Regions from separate parts of the Paenibacillus sp. FSL R5-0470 genome, predicted to be linked through region 2. Evidence: riboswitches for the same ligand, from Rfam matches in the RefSeq annotation. Region 2 holds a riboswitch; each other region holds the start of a gene.
What was found. Region 2 has a riboswitch for cobalamin ahead of metE (5-methyltetrahydropteroyltriglutamate--homocysteine S-methyltransferase). Riboswitches for the same ligand answer to the same signal wherever they lie in the genome.
Positions count from the first base shown of each region.

Region 1: another riboswitch for cobalamin. It lies ahead of MKY99_RS02420 (anaerobic ribonucleoside triphosphate reductase); the one in region 2 lies ahead of metE (5-methyltetrahydropteroyltriglutamate--homocysteine S-methyltransferase).
Region 3: another riboswitch for cobalamin. It lies ahead of MKY99_RS03960 (S-layer homology domain-containing protein); the one in region 2 lies ahead of metE (5-methyltetrahydropteroyltriglutamate--homocysteine S-methyltransferase).

Region 1 covers NZ_CP150238.1:548,957-554,706, reverse strand. The annotation lists gene MKY99_RS02440 (hypothetical protein) at 1-25, opposite strand, end outside; gene MKY99_RS02435 (N-acetylmuramoyl-L-alanine amidase) at 119-472, opposite strand; tRNA gene MKY99_RS02430 (tRNA-Thr) at 527-598, opposite strand; gene MKY99_RS02425 (MTH1187 family thiamine-binding protein) at 694-1,002, opposite strand; cobalamin riboswitch at 1,377-1,612, shown strand; gene MKY99_RS02420 (anaerobic ribonucleoside triphosphate reductase) at 1,829-3,814, shown strand; gene nrdG (anaerobic ribonucleoside-triphosphate reductase activating protein) at 3,811-4,326, shown strand; gene MKY99_RS02410 (ribonucleoside-diphosphate reductase subunit alpha) at 4,382-5,750, shown strand, end outside.
Region 2 covers NZ_CP150238.1:5,006,151-5,011,900, forward strand. The annotation lists gene MKY99_RS22215 (DUF4349 domain-containing protein) at 1-287, opposite strand, end outside; gene MKY99_RS22220 (DUF1540 domain-containing protein) at 937-1,089, shown strand; gene metE (5-methyltetrahydropteroyltriglutamate--homocysteine S-methyltransferase) at 1,228-3,528, opposite strand; cobalamin riboswitch at 3,682-3,888, opposite strand; gene MKY99_RS22230 (undecaprenyl-diphosphate phosphatase) at 4,147-5,007, opposite strand; gene MKY99_RS22235 (DedA family protein) at 5,057-5,680, opposite strand; gene MKY99_RS22240 (FtsX-like permease family protein) at 5,698-5,750, opposite strand, start outside.
Region 3 covers NZ_CP150238.1:902,920-908,669, reverse strand. The annotation lists gene MKY99_RS03960 (S-layer homology domain-containing protein) at 1-3,026, opposite strand, end outside; cobalamin riboswitch at 3,191-3,392, opposite strand; gene MKY99_RS03955 (hypothetical protein) at 3,483-4,061, opposite strand; gene MKY99_RS03950 (cellulase family glycosylhydrolase) at 4,281-5,750, shown strand, end outside.

The DNA.
Region 1 (5,750 bases), 2.4 Mb from region 2:
GCAAGCAGCTGCAATAAGCATCCATCAGGAAACTCCCCCTCGCTCGTATTACTTTATTTTATGATAAGAGGTTACGCCGGTAACGGCCAGCAGCGCCCAAAACTTCCGGCTCGACAAATTAACTTTCCAGTTCACATTGTAAGGTTAACTGTCTTACTTGCTCTTTCTTGCCGTTTACGAGTACTACCACTTTATTGTCATTGTTGCCCTGATTCGCTGTTTCCTTCTTTTTCAGCCCTAGGTACTTTGCAATCCCGATCACATGGCTATCAATGATTGCTTGGATAACCACATCTTTTTTGAGTTTGGCAGCGTCGGTTGCCACATCCAAAAATAAATTCTCCGTGAGTACTGCAGGCATGTTGCTCTCACGCACCACGTGCAGGTTTTTTGCCTTTTGGCCCCGGTCGTTGGGGACTCCATTACAAGCGGAAAAGACACTCTTTCGGTAGAAGAATGGTAGAAGAAACAAAAAAGCGCGACTCCCCAAACTTCAAGAATCCGCGCCAAATATGGTTTTTTGGGATGCTGGTGAAGGGAATTGAACCCCCGGCCTACGCATTACGAGTGCGTTGCTCTACCCCTGAGCTACACCAGCTTAAGGCCGATTTTTCTGTCAAACAAAAAATATTATACAACTTTCAGCCAGAAACGCAAGCCTATTTCTCCCTATTTCCCTACTCTCCCGAACTGCTATTCCACCTGTAGTTTACGCTCCACAGACTCCAGCTTTCCACGGCTAGTGGAGGGTTTATCGCGGCGGTCGTCTATTTTAAGTGAGGTAGAGACACGCTCTGCACCTGCGGCAAAAGGAGACTCGTGCAGTGCTTCGACTGCAGCAAAAATACGCTGAAGAGGCCCTTCGATGATTGTACCCATGGATGTAAGCTCATAAGTAATCCCTTCTACCGTCTTCAGCACTCGCTGCATATCCGCAACATAGCTGCTAAGGCTCGTACTACCTGTTCCAATCGGAATAACGGTTACTTCAGCAATAGGCATGGGAATACCTCCTCGGAATTTTAAAGTATGTGTCTCCTTCTATTGTAACAACACCACCGCTCTCCCACAAATGATCTCAGCTTTATTATGCCCCTTCTTCTTTCCCCAAAATTCTCCGAAATATGACTTTCGCCACAAGTATTTTTTCTAACATGAATTCTAGGGTCATCTGCACTACATTTATGGACTCTTTGTGGCATCTTTTCGGACAATTTATGAATCATTTTTTATATGCCTGTGGATCAATTGTGGATTACTTATGGACAGCCTGTGGATCATTTGTGGAGTACTTTTGAAGAACCCGCTCCCCGCGCGGGTTTTCTAAAAAACTGTTTACAAACACAACATCTTGGGTTATTTTTATCTAACGACAACAAAATATAGTGGAGACAGGCGCTTTGATCCTTTATCGGAATTAGAGCTTAATAGGGAAGTACGGTGAAAATCCGCTGCGGTCCCGCCACTGTAACCGGATGCCCCTTACAAGCTTTTAGAAGCTTAAGATGGGCAGATCTCCTGGCAGAAGCCACTGAGGGGTAAGAGCCCCCTTGGGAAGGCGCTGAGAGGTCCTACGGAAGCCAGGAGACCTGCCTGTTTCGACGACACCAACTATGAGTGCCTGCGAGGAACAGGAACGGTGTCCGCATGCGGTCATCTTCTTAGAGGCCACTACAAATATCTGTGTGGATATTTACATAACGCATCGGGCATTTTCTGCCATCCTCGCTAGAGGATGCTTTTTTTATGAGATCACAATGAATATACGGCCGCTTATGCGGCCCCACTTCTTAATGATAGGACGATAGACTGAGAGGAGAGCTATACAATGACGTTGTTGGAGAGACAATTTAACGGTACAACAAATGCACGAGAAGTTCTTTTAGAAGAGCTCATTGATTTAGGACGCGATATTATCGACAGCCGGGATTTGGACCTGCTGCGCGAGAATGCCAATTTGAACGGAGAGAGTTTCTCCGGTAAAATGAGCAAGTTCGGCAGTGAATATTCAAAATGGTACGCCCGCAACTTTACGATGCCGCCGCAGCTAGTGCAAGCCATTGATGACAATGTCGTCTATGTGCATGATCTGGATCAATACGCAATCGGAACGACTAACTGCATTTTTATCCCGTTTGATAAGCTTCTCCGCGAAGGCTTCAACACCGGCAACGGCAGTGTTCGTCCTCCGAACTCCATAATGACAGCTATGTCACTGGTAGCAATTATTTTTCAATCCCAGCAAAATGCTCAATATGGCGGCGTATCCGCCAATAAGCTCGACTATGATCTGGCACCTTATGTAACCAAATCCTTCGCTAAGCTGTTCCGCAAGGGTCTGGATTATTTTGATGAGGGACAAGCTAATGATTCTTTGGGCGAGATTACAATGAGCCGGACCGATCTGGCGGAGTTATATCCAAAAGCATTTCGTTTTGCACTAAAGGAAACCGAAATCGAAACCCTGCAAGCGGCTGAAAGTATGGTACATAATCTCAACACCATGTCCAGCCGATCCGGTGGGCAAATTCCGTTTACCAGCATCAATTATGGTACTTGTACTTCACCAGAAGGTCAGCTTGTGATCAGCTCCCTGCTAACAGCAACGATGAACGGACTTGGCAGCGGAGAAACACCTGTGTTCCCGATTCAAATCTTCAAATGCAAGCAAGGAGTCAATCAACAGCAAGGCGATCCTAACTATGAATTGTTCTTAAAAGCGGCGGAATGTTCTGCACGCAGACTATATCCGAACTTCGCTAATCTGGACGCTCCGCTAAACTTGCAGTATTATGATCCAAGTGATCCTGATACGGAATTTGCTACAATGGGCTGCCGCACCCGAGTGCTCGGTGACCGTTTTGGGCGTAATCATTGCTCCGGGAAGGGCAACCTTTCCTTTAATACACTGAATCTGGTTCGGCTCGGTCTAGCACACGGCACAGTAACAGGCCGACGTACCGTCGCAGACGAAGCTGGCTTCTATGAGGATCTAAATCACTATATGGATATTGCGCTGGAAGGACTTCTTCATCGGTTCCACATCCAAAGCGCGCAAAAAGCTAAAGCATCCGATTTCATGATGCGAGAAGGCGTCTGGGAAGGCGGCGAAAATCTCGCTCCTGAAGACTCTGTAGGCGAACTGCTGAAGCATGGTAGTCTGTCGCTTGGCTTCATCGGTATGGCGGAATGCATGAAAGCCATGTACGGCAAACACCATGGCGAGGATATGGAAGTCCATGCCAAGGCTGTGGCTATCGTGCGTCACATGCGGGAGTATTGCGACCTTAAAAGTGAGGAACTTAATCTCAACATTACCTTGTTCGCAACACCAGCAGAGGGCCTGTCCGGCAAATTCACCAAGATTGATCGCAAGGTACTGGGTTCTATTCCGGGCGTAACTGACCGTGAGTATTATACGAACTCTTTCCACATCCCTGTATACTACGATCTAGGTGCTGCTCAGAAGATCAGCTTGGAAGCTCCTTTCCATGAATACTGCAATGCCGGGGCTATTTCTTATGTCGAATTAAATGGCAATGCCCGCAGCAATCCATCTGCTTTTATCAAAATCATTAAATATGCACTAGAACAACAGGTCAGCTACTTCAGCATTAACCATCCGATTGACCGCTGCTCCAGCTGCGGATACGAAGGCGTAATTGGGACAAACTGTCCTTCCTGCAACGCACATGAGAATGACGTGCACATCCGTCGTTTGCGCAGAGTTACAGGTTATTTAACTGGCGACTATCAGACCCGCTTCAATGCCGCCAAACAAGCCGAAGTACGGGATCGCGTTAAGCATCTATGAATATTTGCGGATACTATCCGGAGTCGATTAACGAGGGAGAGGGCATGCGGGCCGTCCTCTTCATCAGCGGCTGCCGTCATCGTTGCCCGGGATGCTTTAATCCCGAGACATGGAACTTTAAATATGGAGAAGTCTTCACCTTAGAACGTCAACATGAAATCATTGCAGAAATCGCCGCTAACCCTTTGCTGGATGGTCTAACACTGGCAGGCGGCGATCCTTTTTTCTCGGCAGAAGAGGTACTTGGGTTCATTCATGAGCTTCGCGCCGTGCTCCCTGGCTTCCCCATTTGGATTTACAGTGGTTATACGTATGAGGAACTAACCGCCCTTCCCGGTTCGCCGGAGTGGAATCTACTTACACAGTGTCAGGTATTAATAGATGGACGTTTTATAGAAGAATTGAAAGACACTACACTTCCTTACCGAGGAAGCTCTAACCAACGCATAATCGACATTCCGGCCAGTACGAACGGCTCGGAGGTCTTTCTGTGGCAGCCTACTGCGCTATAATATATCAATTTTTGATATTCAAAATTAATCCAAAATAAGAAGGGATGAAATAACCATGCCACAATTCGTAGTAAAACCAGATAATCGCCAACTGGCTTTTGATGAGAAGCGCCTTTCCGTATACGCCGACCGTATCTTAGAAGGTCTTGATCAACTAAATAAAGAAACATTGCTGCGGGGAGTAATTTCCAAACTGCGTCGTGACTCCGTAAGCGGAGAAGAAATTAGCAATGCCTTCACCATGAGTGCTCTAGAGCTTGTAACGAAAGAAGAGCCTACTTGGAAGTTTGCAGCTGCCCGTGCCCTTCTGACTACCCTTTATAAAAAAGCAGCCGTTCATCGCCGCTATAAAGCTTATCCAGAAGAGCCTTACGGTGAGCTGTACCCGCTAATTACGGATCTCGTAAAAAAAGGAATCTATCGTGAAGAGCTTCTAAGTCATTACACCAAAGAACAAATTATCGAACTAGGTGGGTGTATCGATTATACACGCGATCTTTTGTTTGACTATATCGGTCTGCTTACGCTATCCGACCGTTATTTGGCGCATGATTTTGACGGCCGTGTAATGGAGCTTCCACAAGAACGTTATATGATTATTGCTATGTACCTGATGCACCGTGAACCAGCTGAGAAACGTCTTGAGCTTGTAAAAGAAGCTTACTGGGCTATGAGCAACATCTACATGACAGCTGCTACCCCTACAATGTCCAATGCCGGCAAAAAGGTCGCTGGACAGCTATCCAGCTGCTTCATTGATACGGTAGACGATTCCCTAGAGGGTATCTTTGATTCCAATACAGACGTAGCGCGCCTTAGCAAAATGGGTGGCGGTATCGGCGTCTACCTTGGTAAAGTACGGGCACGTGGTTCGGATATCCGTGGCCATAAGAACACTAGCTCCGGCGTAATTCCTTGGATTCGCCAATTGAACAATACAGCAGTCAGTGTAGACCAGCTCGGAACACGTAAAGGTGCTGTCGCTGTCTACCTTGATGTATTCCATAAAGATATCCTCGCTTTCCTCGATCTTAAACTAAATAATGGTGACGAGCGTATGCGTGCACATGACGTATTCCACGGTGTAACCCTGCCGGACTTGTTCATGGAAGCTGTTGAATCACGCAGCCACTGGAACCTCTTCTGCCCACATGAAGTGAAGAAGGTTATGGGCTGGACGGATGAGAACGGTCGTCCGCTTGGTCTGGAAGACTTCTACGATGAAGAGCTTGGTAAGGGCACTTTCCGTGAAAAATATGCTGAAGCTACAGCCAATTTGGAATTGTCCCGTATTACCGTTCCTGCGATCGACATCATGAAACGGATTATGAAATCACAGCTTGAAACAGGTACTCCATATATGTTCTACCGTGATACGGTTAACCGGACGAACCCGAACCGTCACCAAGGTATGGTCTTCTCTT
Region 2 (5,750 bases):
CTACCAGTAAATCCTGCACTTGCTTGATCTGTATTTTCTGATGTGGAGCCCTTTACAGCCATATTCTCGCTGCCAGTTGCTTCTGCCTCAGGAGCTGCCGAAGTGCTTTGATCCGCTGTTGAGGCCATCGAGCTTTGCGATTGTACCTCTACTGCTGCGTCGTTACTCGTACTACCATTTTCTTTTGCCAAACTATCTGCCGCTGAATTTCTATCCGCTGAGCCACAACCCGCCAAGACTACCGTAAGAATTAATAAACATAAGTAATGCAGACCCCATTTGCGCATTCTCATTCCTCCAAAAATGTAATAGATACCGCTTGCACGGATCATAATATCGTTACGGAATGTCTTGTTCTAAGCAGATCTCTTCCGTCACTCTTTACTAAGACGTTCCAAAACTTGGAAGGTTGCACTGAAAAATGGAATTGTGAACAGTTTCTTTTGAATTATGCTCTCTAAATAAAAAAAGAGTCGCATTTCTGCAACTCTTTTAGTTTAAGCTATTATTTTTCGAGCAAAAATCGACCTGGGTTAGAAGTGCTTTGTTTAATGGCATAAAACCGCTTAATAAGCTTGCCACTGTTTGTTTTGCGGTTACACTAAAGCTTGTATTCGCAATATAGCCTTGAGATACTGAAAAGCTAATGTTTAACAACGAATTTACAGAAGCACTGTTGTATACAGGCTGAGAGATTCTTCTAGTCAAACCACTTCTAGTGACATATGGGACACCATAACCATTCGAATAACTCATTTGCTTACACGCACTTTATTTGGTACAATTACCACGTCTAAACACGTAAAAAAATACCAAAAACCCTCTATTCATAATGAATGAGGGCAGAACACGGTTCTGTTCGGACAAGCTCCACCTTGTTGAACAGAGAAGTTTTTTAATAATGCTGTCTATTACTAAAAGGGGAGGTGAACCCTCATGGCAAAAGACGTAATTTGCGAAGTTAACTCCTGCACCCACTGGGCAGAAGAGAACAAATGCAGTGCTGATTCTATCTTTGTAGCTTTCCACAGCTCCCAAGAACCTACACGTGCAGAAGAAACAGATTGCAAGACTTTCGAAAGCAAATAAGGTGATGATTTGAAGGGACCCTCCACGGTTCCTTCTTTTCTTTTCTCATTCTATCAAGAATGAGAATTATTATCAAGTGGCTGAAATAAAAAGCCAGGGAGAAATTCCCCGGCTATGATTTATTGTATACTTCTTATGTTATTTGGAAGCACTAACTCCTGCATTTTCTCTTGCAATAGCGGCAGCCTTTACCATGTTACGAAGTGCATCTTCTGTCTCCTGCCAGCCACGTGTCTTAAGACCGCAATCCGGATTAATCCAGAACTGTTCAGGATCAAGCACCCGCAGCGCACGATCAATATTAGCTGTCATCTCTTCTACTGCAGGAACCCGTGGACTATGGATATCATATACACCAAGACCAATTCCTTTATCATACGCCTGCTCCTCAAAGCTAACGATCAGTTCCCCATGGCTACGTGAAGTCTCAATAGAGATAACATCCGCATCCATCGCTGAAATGGAGTCTATCATGTCATTAAATTCGCTATAGCACATGTGGGTATGAATTTGTGTCGTAGCCTTCACATGATTCGTCGCGATACGGAACGACTTCACCGCCCAATTCAAGTATGCCTCATGATCTTCAGCCTTCAAAGGAAGTCCTTCACGGATAGCCGGTTCATCTACTTGAATCATCTCTATGCCTGCATCCTCCAATGCTTTAACTTCATGACGGAGCGCTAAGGCAATTTGATTCGCTACTGCTTCCCGACTAAGATCATCACGTACGAAAGACCAATTGAGAATCGTAACAGGACCAGTCAACATACCTTTAACAGGAAGGGAAGTTAACGACTGAGCATAGACGCTTTCTTTTACAGTCATAGGCTGGATAAAAGCTATATCCGCATAAATAACTGGTGGCTTAACGCAGCGTGATCCGTAGGATTGAACCCAGCCATTACTAGTAAATAAGTAACCATCCAACTTCTCCCCGAAAAACTCCACCATATCGGTTCTTTCGAACTCACCATGCACGAGTACATCCAGACCCAGCTTTTCTTGGAAAGTGATTGCATCTGCAATCTGCTCACGAACGAACCCGTCGTAACGCTCTTGATTCCATACGCCTTTACGCCATTTCAACCTTGCCTGGCGCACTTCTACGGTCTGTGGAAAGCTTCCGATTGTTGTCGTTGGCAGAAGTGGCAGCTGCCACTTCTCCTGCTGCACCTTCAGGCGTTCAGCAAAAGGTAGGCTACGTTGGTCTGGTAAATCTGTAAGTCCGAGAACTTGCTCGGCCACATCCTTACGACCGCGTTCAGGAAGTGCACGGAAGGCAGTAAGGGCTTCACGACTGGCCGTCAACGCAGCAGCAGCTTCTGCTGTACCCTCTAAGGCTGCGGCAAGCAGGCCAAGCTCTCTAAGCTTCTCATCGGCAAAAGCTAAAGCAGCCTTAACGGTGGCCTTCAGCTTCACCTCACCCTGAACAGTAACCGGAACATGCAGCAAACTGCAAGAAGGCTGTATAATAAGACGATCAAGTGATACATGTACACTCAGCTTCTCGATTAGCTGCAGCTTAGCATCCAGATCTGAGCGCCAGATGTTGCGTCCGTCAATAATACCCGCTCCCAGCCACTTATCCTCAGGCCAGCCAAGACGTTCAATCGATGCCAGGTTCGTCCCGCCATCATGGACAAAATCAAGACCTAAACCTTGTACCGGAAGTTTGAACAGCGCCTCCAGCGGTTCAGCAGCTTCAAAGTAAGTCTGCAGAATAATATTTAATCCAGGCACGGATTCAGCAATTTCTGTGTAAATCGAGTGAAGTAAGGATAATTCTGATTCATTTATTCCTGTAACAATCGCTGGTTCATCAATTTGTACCCAGCTTACTCCTTCTTGCTTCAGTTCCTGCAACAGCTGAACGTAAACCGGAAGAAACCGAGCAGCAATCTTCGCAATATCCGCAGATGCAAAACCTTTTGACAACTTAAGGAATGTATAAAGGCCTAAAACCACAGGTTTACCCTCAATTCCCGCTTGGGACTTGGCAAAACGATAAGCAGCCAGTGGTTTATTCTCGGTCAGACGCGGCGTTTGTGCACCGATCTCTGGAACGATGTAATGATAGTTCGTATTGAACCATTTAGTCATCTCGCAAGCAGTAGCCTCAGCATTTCCTCTAGCCATCGCAAAATAAAGATCAAGCCCAATATCGCCACCATCATACGCATAACGTGGAGGTACGATCCCGAACATTACAGCTGTATCTAGCACATGATCGTAGAACGTAAAATCATTTACCGGAATTAAATCAATTCCTGCCTCCTGCTGAGTCTTCAAATGCTGAAGCTGAATTCCTGTCATTTCAGTACGGAACGCTTCCTCATTTATTTTTCCCGCCCAGAAGGCTTCCAACGTTTTCTTCCACTCGCGGTTTTTTCCGATTCTTGGATAGCCAAGATTGCTTACTTTTACTTTGTTCGTCACTTTGCAGCTCCCCTTCTCCATCTTCTTATTTTGGACTCGATATCACTTGCATTCCTTTAAAAAAGAGCGCCCTTCCCTAAAAAAGTCAAAGGGAAAGACGCCCATAATATACCTATGGTTAACGTCTAACACCTTCCTATCCTCCGTAGGTGAAGCAGTGCTGTTGAAACAGGCAGGTCTCCTGGCTAGCGGTGTCAGCATCCTTAGCAGTCTTCCCAGCAGTAGTAAATTGCCAGTGACATATGTTGCTATGGACTCTTCCGTTACAGTGGCGGGACCGCATCGGCTTCAAACCGAATTTCCCTATTAAGCCTACCGAATTACTAATTTCCGGCAAGCACCTGTCTCCGATATTGTCAAGCTAAAACGCCTTCAGTGTCCTTATACGGACGGTAGGCGTTTATGCGAGAATGATAAGAAAGGATTTCGTGATACTTATACTTTCTTATCATCCATAAGCTGAAACGCTTTCGGTGGCCTTATACAGACCTTAAGCGTTTATGCGAGAATTATAAGGATAAAGTGAGTGTCTTAAATCTGATGTCATCATACGTGAAAGCCCCCGTCATCTGCAATAGATTACGGGGGCTTTTGTTATATCGATTCCTTATAACGGATTTAGAAAAACACGAAATATACTACTGCAGCAAGTACTATGCGATATATAGCAAATGGTAAAAGCTTAATCCGGTTGATCAATTTCAAGAAGAAACGCATCGATAATAGTGCAAATACAAAGGCACTGATAAAGCCTGCAATGAAGAACGGCAGGGCATCGATGGTGAAATATTGCCAGTTCTTCATCAGTGAGAGTAAACTGGCGCCTGCCATGATTGGAACAGCCATAATAAACGTGAAATCAGCAGCAGCGCGATGACTCATACCCAGAAGAACACCACCAGAAATCGTCGACCCGGAACGAGAAAATCCCGGCCACAAGGAGAAGCACTGGACCAGACCAACACCTAGCGCCTGCTTATATGTAATCTGATCGACACTCTCCGTTTGAATCTTCTTTGGTCCGAATAGATCCGCAATAATCATTAATACAGCACCGACTACTAGACCGATTAACACGGTGGATGTAGAGAATAAATGCTCGTCAATATAATCATTAAACAGAACCCCCAGCACGCCTGCTGGCACTAAACCTACAAGCACCTGTGTAAGCTTCAGGTGGCCGCCTTTTTCAAGCTGTGGTTGTTGCTCGGTTACAGGATCCAACTGCTTGCGGCTGAAGCGCTTTAAGCCCAGCAATTCAATGAACCTATTTCTAAAAATAACTACAACTGCTAATATTGACCCCAGCTGTATAACCACTTTGAACGTATTGGCCGTATATTGCCCAAATAACTCTGTCGATTTTAACCACATATCATCAACAATAATCATATGACCTGTGGAGGATACCGGAGCAAATTCAGTCAATCCTTCAACAATTCCCAAAATAATAGCTTTAATAATCGTTAATAGCTCCATTTGTTCTCCTCCTTTTAATCATAACTTTTATCTATAAGTCCTTCTCGGCTCAACCTTCGGTATTCATTTTCCGGCTGCGCTTGCGGAAGAACAAATACCCAAGGATCACTACTCCACCTGCAAGAAGCACGTACACTACGTTGGAGTACATATCCATATACATGGCGATGTCTTCCCATGACTCACCCAATGCCGCACCAATAAGCACCAGCAATAGATTCCATCCCAGCGTACCAATCGTTGTGAAGATCATAAACACTCCAAATTTCATGCCCGACATCCCTGCAGGGATCGAAATCAAACTACGCACTAGTGGAACCATCCGACAAAATAATACGGTCCAATAGCCATATTTGTCAAACCAAGCGTCAGCCTTGTGGATGTCCTTTTTGCTAATCCGGAGTAGGCCGCCCCAGCGTTCAACGATCTTTTCCAATCGATTTACATCCAACAAACGACCGATATAATAGAGAATTACTGCACCCAGCAGTGAGCCAAGCGTAGCAGCAATAATTACACCAGGAATGGTCAAATTCGTTGTGGTTGTCATGAATCCGCCAAAAGGAAGGATCACTTCGGAAGGAATCGGTGGAAATATATTCTCAAAAGCGAGCATCAGGAAAATACCAAAGTAACCAAACTGCTCCATAAAATCTGTAATCCATGCTTGCATTTCGTAACCCCCATTATTCAGATCAAGTTCTTCTTCAAGTTGCGTAAATAACGGCTGCGAATAAAAAAGA
Region 3 (5,750 bases), 2.7 Mb from region 2:
GCCATTTCTCTAGTTACAAGCTCTTTAGGCTTAAACTGATTATTGTCACCTAACATAAGTCCGGTGGCAACAATGGTTTCCACATCTGCTTTTGCCCACGCAGACACAGTATTGATATCTTTAATAGCTGTCCCAGGCTTCGTAGCCGGGATTGATAATGCTCTGACAATAATGGCTGCCATTTGTTCGCGAGTAATCTTATCATTTGGCTTAAATTCATTATTAAAGCCTGTAATTAACCCTGCTTTATGAGCAGCATTCACATATGGATAGAACCAATCTCCCAGAGCGACATCCTTGTAGGTGATGCCTTTGTCACTCTTGATATCCAGTTCCAATGCTGATACTAGGATCTTCGTAAATTCTGCTCTTGTAATGTGATCTTTCGGATTTACCTGACCATTGTTACCTTGGATGTACCCTTTTACTGTAGCTGTTTCAATCGCTGAGAACGCCCAGGATGAGATTTTATCGGCGTCTTTATACACTTGCTTGATATCGTTAGGAGTCGCTGTTGGCGATGGACTCGGATTTGGATCAACGTTGGCTTCTGGATTAGTTCCTCCACCCGCTCCTGGAACTCCACTTGGTTTAGGAGTGGCAGATGGGGTTGGAGTAGGGCTTGTAGTTGGTATCGGTGCATTTAGATCCGCACCCCACTGTGTTGTATAACGCCACTGAATACTATCTCCAGCACTCAGGGTATATTGAGATGCCCCAAAATCCGGATACTGTCCATTCACATTGTACATCCATCCACTACCGCTACCATGGTCAAATTCTCCATCACCCGCTATGGATTCGACATACACACTATTGTATATTTCTGTCCATTTATATTTATAGACGATACCTCGGCTGTCGAGCACTCTCTTTAATACAGACCATACTGTGTCACCCGGTTGGAGCTCTATCTGTGCCGATGGAACAACGTATCCCTTATTGATCGTAAGCTTATCCACGGATAGGGTTACATATTGCTTCGATGGAGTGGTTCCACCACCGCCAACGTTGCCATTGCCACTACCGTTACCTTCGCCAGTACCACTTCCACCATCACCAGGTGTTTGTACTGCGCTGGAGGTGTACGCAATGTAATCAGTGAAGTGATTGGTTTTTACGATTAAATCATTTCCATTATCGTATGCATACTCTGACTTGCCGCTTGCCAAACCTAAGGCGTCACTTGCAAATTTTTGAATCGCATGAGGTGTGCCGTCTTGAATATAGGCTACATCTTTTCCTTTAAGGTCCTTAAAGGTTAACGTAATAAAGTGACTGAATTCTACCTTTGCATTGCCACCCATGGAAAAAGCTTGGATAATGTTCTCCAGCTTCTTGTCCTGAGAAATAACCTGGTTCAGACTATCTTTTATTTCAGATTCTGTGCCTGTTAAAGGAGAGATCAATTCAATCGCAGAGGCATCCCCACTTGTAACTTTTGCACCCTTTGGAATAACTACAGATACGTCACCTTTGGTAGCCTCTATCTGAGGAAGATCGCTGTTACTAAGTAAACTGACACTAACCTTCGATTGTTGATCTTTAGGAATAACTACCGTTATTTCCTTGTTGCTGTCTCCAGAGCTGATCGGAATGATATAATCATGAGCATCATCTTTGATTACAACTTCCGGCTTATCACCCGAAGGTAACTCTATTTCTTTTTCTTTCGGATCATCTGGTTGAACAGGTCCCGGCTTTTCGTCAGACATATCATATAGACGATTCTTATGATTGATCAGACGATCATAAGCAACCAGTGCATATGTACCTTGATCTGTTGCCATACCATTTACTGCTCCTGTTGGTCTACTCTTAAAGCCACCATCAGGTCCAGAGTTGGCTAATAACGCATCAATTAGGGATTTACCCTCTTTAACAAACCTTGGGTCACTGTGTGGATCTATGCCAATTGCTGTTAAAGCAACAATAGCTTGTGCGATGCTTTCGCTACTTGAATATCCACCTTGACTGTTTTGGTTATCTTTCAACCATGCGACTGCCCGATCCACAGCAGCTTTTACATTCGGATTATCATAATAAGGCGCAAGAGCTTGTACGGCCATTCCAGTCATATCGACTTCGGCCCGAGAACCAAAAAAAGCCCATCCACCATTGGTTATTTCTTTACTTAAAATGAGCTGAATCAGTTTTTCTCTTGTGGTTTGCTCTTTATCCCCTTCAACTACAGGAATATCGTAATTTCGAGTATCTAAGGCAATCAGAGCAAATATAGGAGCATTAATCCCTTGATTCTTAACCAATTGATAATCAGCGAGCGCAGTTCTCAGATCATATCCCGCAACATTCGTGATATCTTTTCCGATAGATGCAAGACCTAGAATCCCTCTGGAATTCTCTGTACTGAAATATGGGTGGAGTTTACCATTATTTGTTGCCAATAAACTTTCAACCATCTTAGTTACATTATTGTAGTAGAGATCATAATAACCACTTGGTACTTTGTAGTTCGCACGTGCTAGAGAAAGAATCGACCATTCTCCGCTACCTGTTCCAAATGACGGATTCTTTACGGTGTTAACGATGTAGGCCAAACTTTTATCTAACTGTTCTTTGGCAGTGATTTTATAAGTAACCTGATAGGTTACATTATCTGCTTTGTTTCCTGCGCCATCCACAGCCGTTACTGCGATTACGTTACTACCCGGGTTAAGAGATGCTTTGTACTCACCATTAGTAGCTGATAGAACGACTTGGTTCAGCTTAACTACTGGAATAATGTCTTTGTAGACATTGTCTGTAACCACTACTTTGAAGCTTAAATCTTTACTGGATACTTCCTGTTTATCTTGTATACCTTCTATCAAAATCGTAGGCTTCTCTGTATCTGGCTCTTGTACTAACGCATTAATCTGCTCTACTAGAGCTTGATCAACCTCTGTTGTTACAACTGCACTATCGGCAATTGCTTCATTCGCATGAGCCGGGATTACGCTTGTAGAGAACGTCGTGATAAATACTGCTACAATAAGTAACCAAGCTGAAAACTTATTTTTCTTCATGTTTCCATAACCCTTCCCTTCTCTTCCTATGTTAAAAAACAGAATAAACTTTCATAGCACTACAAAAAAACCACTCAACATAACGTCAAGAGGTTTAAGATAGTGAACCGCAACAATAGCAGGCATATACTATATCAAACACCTCTCTATCGCTCGTAGAGTTTAACGGTGTATTAGAAACAGGCAGATATTCTGGCTCAAGTATCATCACCCTTGCTACCTTCCCAGTTTCCCAGTGGCACCTTGCAAGGACTCCTCTTTCACAGCGGCGGGACCGCGCGGGATTCACACCCGCTTTCCATTTAACCAATCTATGATTGTAATTCCGAAACATTCATAATTGGCACCTATTGCTAATATTAATTTTTCATGCTTCATCATATCTAATATAGTTGCTTTTGTCATGCAATATTTGTTTTTTGTATAACGAGTAGTTAGCAATAATCCTATTGAATATCAAATCATTCTAACCACAATATATTCTTTTTCTCTCAGCTCAAAACCATCCTCCAGTGACAAAGAGGCCAAATCAAAGATTCGATCATACTTCTTATTACGTGGGAGTCCTTCTTCCTCAGCCCAGCATGTATAGAGCTCGAACTCGGCACCAGATACCCCATAATCTGTCATAAGCCTAAATAACTCCCGACAACACTTGAGTGAGGCGTTATACGATCCCGGTAGAGTATCTTTTAGCTTAGGGGTTACAGAGAAGCCGCCCCAATTCGGTGAAATCCGGTACACATATGGACTCCGAAAATGCTTGCGGATCTCATCGTTCCAATACCCAAGTTCCTCTATAAAAATACCCGCTGCATCTTCTTCCGAGTCGTATACAAGACAATCCTCATCTCTTAAATGAGATAGATCTGCGATGTCATCCAAAGGAATTATGCCTTGCAGGCGCAGAGCCTCTCTTTGTTTCTTATACTCCGGGGAATTTTTCACTTCATTATATGTCTTTGCTGACGGTACACTGCCTCTTTCTCCTAACGGAAGCTCTGTAGCCGAGCCTATGTAATGAAATCTGCTCACTGGATTGCCCTCCATAACTTTGGAATCACTGCAAATCACTAATTCATATATGAATTTACCACAAATTAGTAAGGTACTCGTTGAAATTATTCTATGTTAGGGTATTTGGTAAGCGTTTACAACGAATTCATGGAGGTGTACGTGTTCATCTAAGCACCAAAGTACCAAGGAAGGTCAGGTTTAAGCATCCTCAAAAATGATCTTACAAAGGAGAATTCAATGACTACTCGAATCCAGAAATCATTCTTATCATTGACCCTTGTCACCGCTCTTCTGCTCTCTTTGTTCTCATCCATTGCCGCCGCTGCCACTAAGGACGAGCAACAAGCTAAGGCAGCACCAAAGAGTAAGATCCAATCCTATGTGGACGATATGCAGCCCGGATGGAACCTTGGCAATACTCTAGATGCTACAGGTGAGGATGAAACCTCCTGGGGCAATCCGCGTGTGACCCAAGAACTGATTAAGAAAATCGCCGCACAAGGCTACAAAAGTATCCGTATTCCTATCACTTGGGATTCACACATAGGTGAAGCACCGAACTACACCATTGATCAAGCTTACCTCGACCGTGTCGAAGAAGTTGTAGGCTGGGCGCTGGACGCCAAGTTATATGTAATGATTAACGTCCATCACGACTCCTGGTTATGGGTAAGTCATATGGAAGAGAAGCATGAGGAAACGCTGGAGCGTTATAATGCAGCATGGACTCAAATTGCGGACCGCTTTAAGGATAAATCCGATAAGCTGATGTTCGAAAGCATTAATGAACCTCGTTTCACAGATGGCGGAAGTACGGATGAAGCGAAGATGGAACAGATGCTTGCAGAGCTCAACAATTCCTTCCATCAGATCGTTCGAAACTCAGGTGGAAAAAATGATGTCCGTCCGCTAGTGCTACCTTCATTAGAGACTTCTCCTACCCAACCTAGAATGGATCAGCTCTACAAGACGATTACAGCTCTTAACGATCCGAACATAATTGCGACCGTTCACTACTATGGCTTCTGGCCGTTCAGTGTGAATATCGCTGGTTACACCACATTTGAAAAAGATACAAAAAACGATATCATCCAAACTTTTGATAACGTTTACAACACATTCGTAGCCAAAGGAATCCCTGTTATCGTTGGTGAGTTTGGACTGCTAGGATTCGATAAAGATACAGGTGTGATTGAACAAGGCGAGAAGCTGAAATTCTTCGAGTACCTTACCTATTATTTAAAAGAAAAGAAAATGACCTCCATGCTCTGGGATAATGGGCAGCATTTCAACCGCAAAACGTATAAGTGGTCCGATTCTGAGCTGCAGGGTGTATTAATGTCTGGTCTGAAGGAACGTTCCTCCAGCACTGAAAGCGATCTGGTCTATCTAAAAAAAGGGGCAGCGATCAAAGACACCAAAGTGAAGCTTAATCTAAACGGAAATAAGCTTACTACCATTAGTGTAAATGGCAAATATCTAACTAAAGGCAAAGATTACACCTTAAATGGCGAAGAACTCACAATCAAAGCCAGCCAACTTAAAAAGCTCACAGCTTCCCAAAAATACGGTGAAAATGCTGTGTTAACGCTGAAATTCAACAAAGGCGTTGCGTGGAGACTAAAGATCATCGTGAATGACACTGCCAAATTAAGTGATGCCAAAGGTACGACTGAATCGTTTGTGATTCCAACTACCTTTAATGGT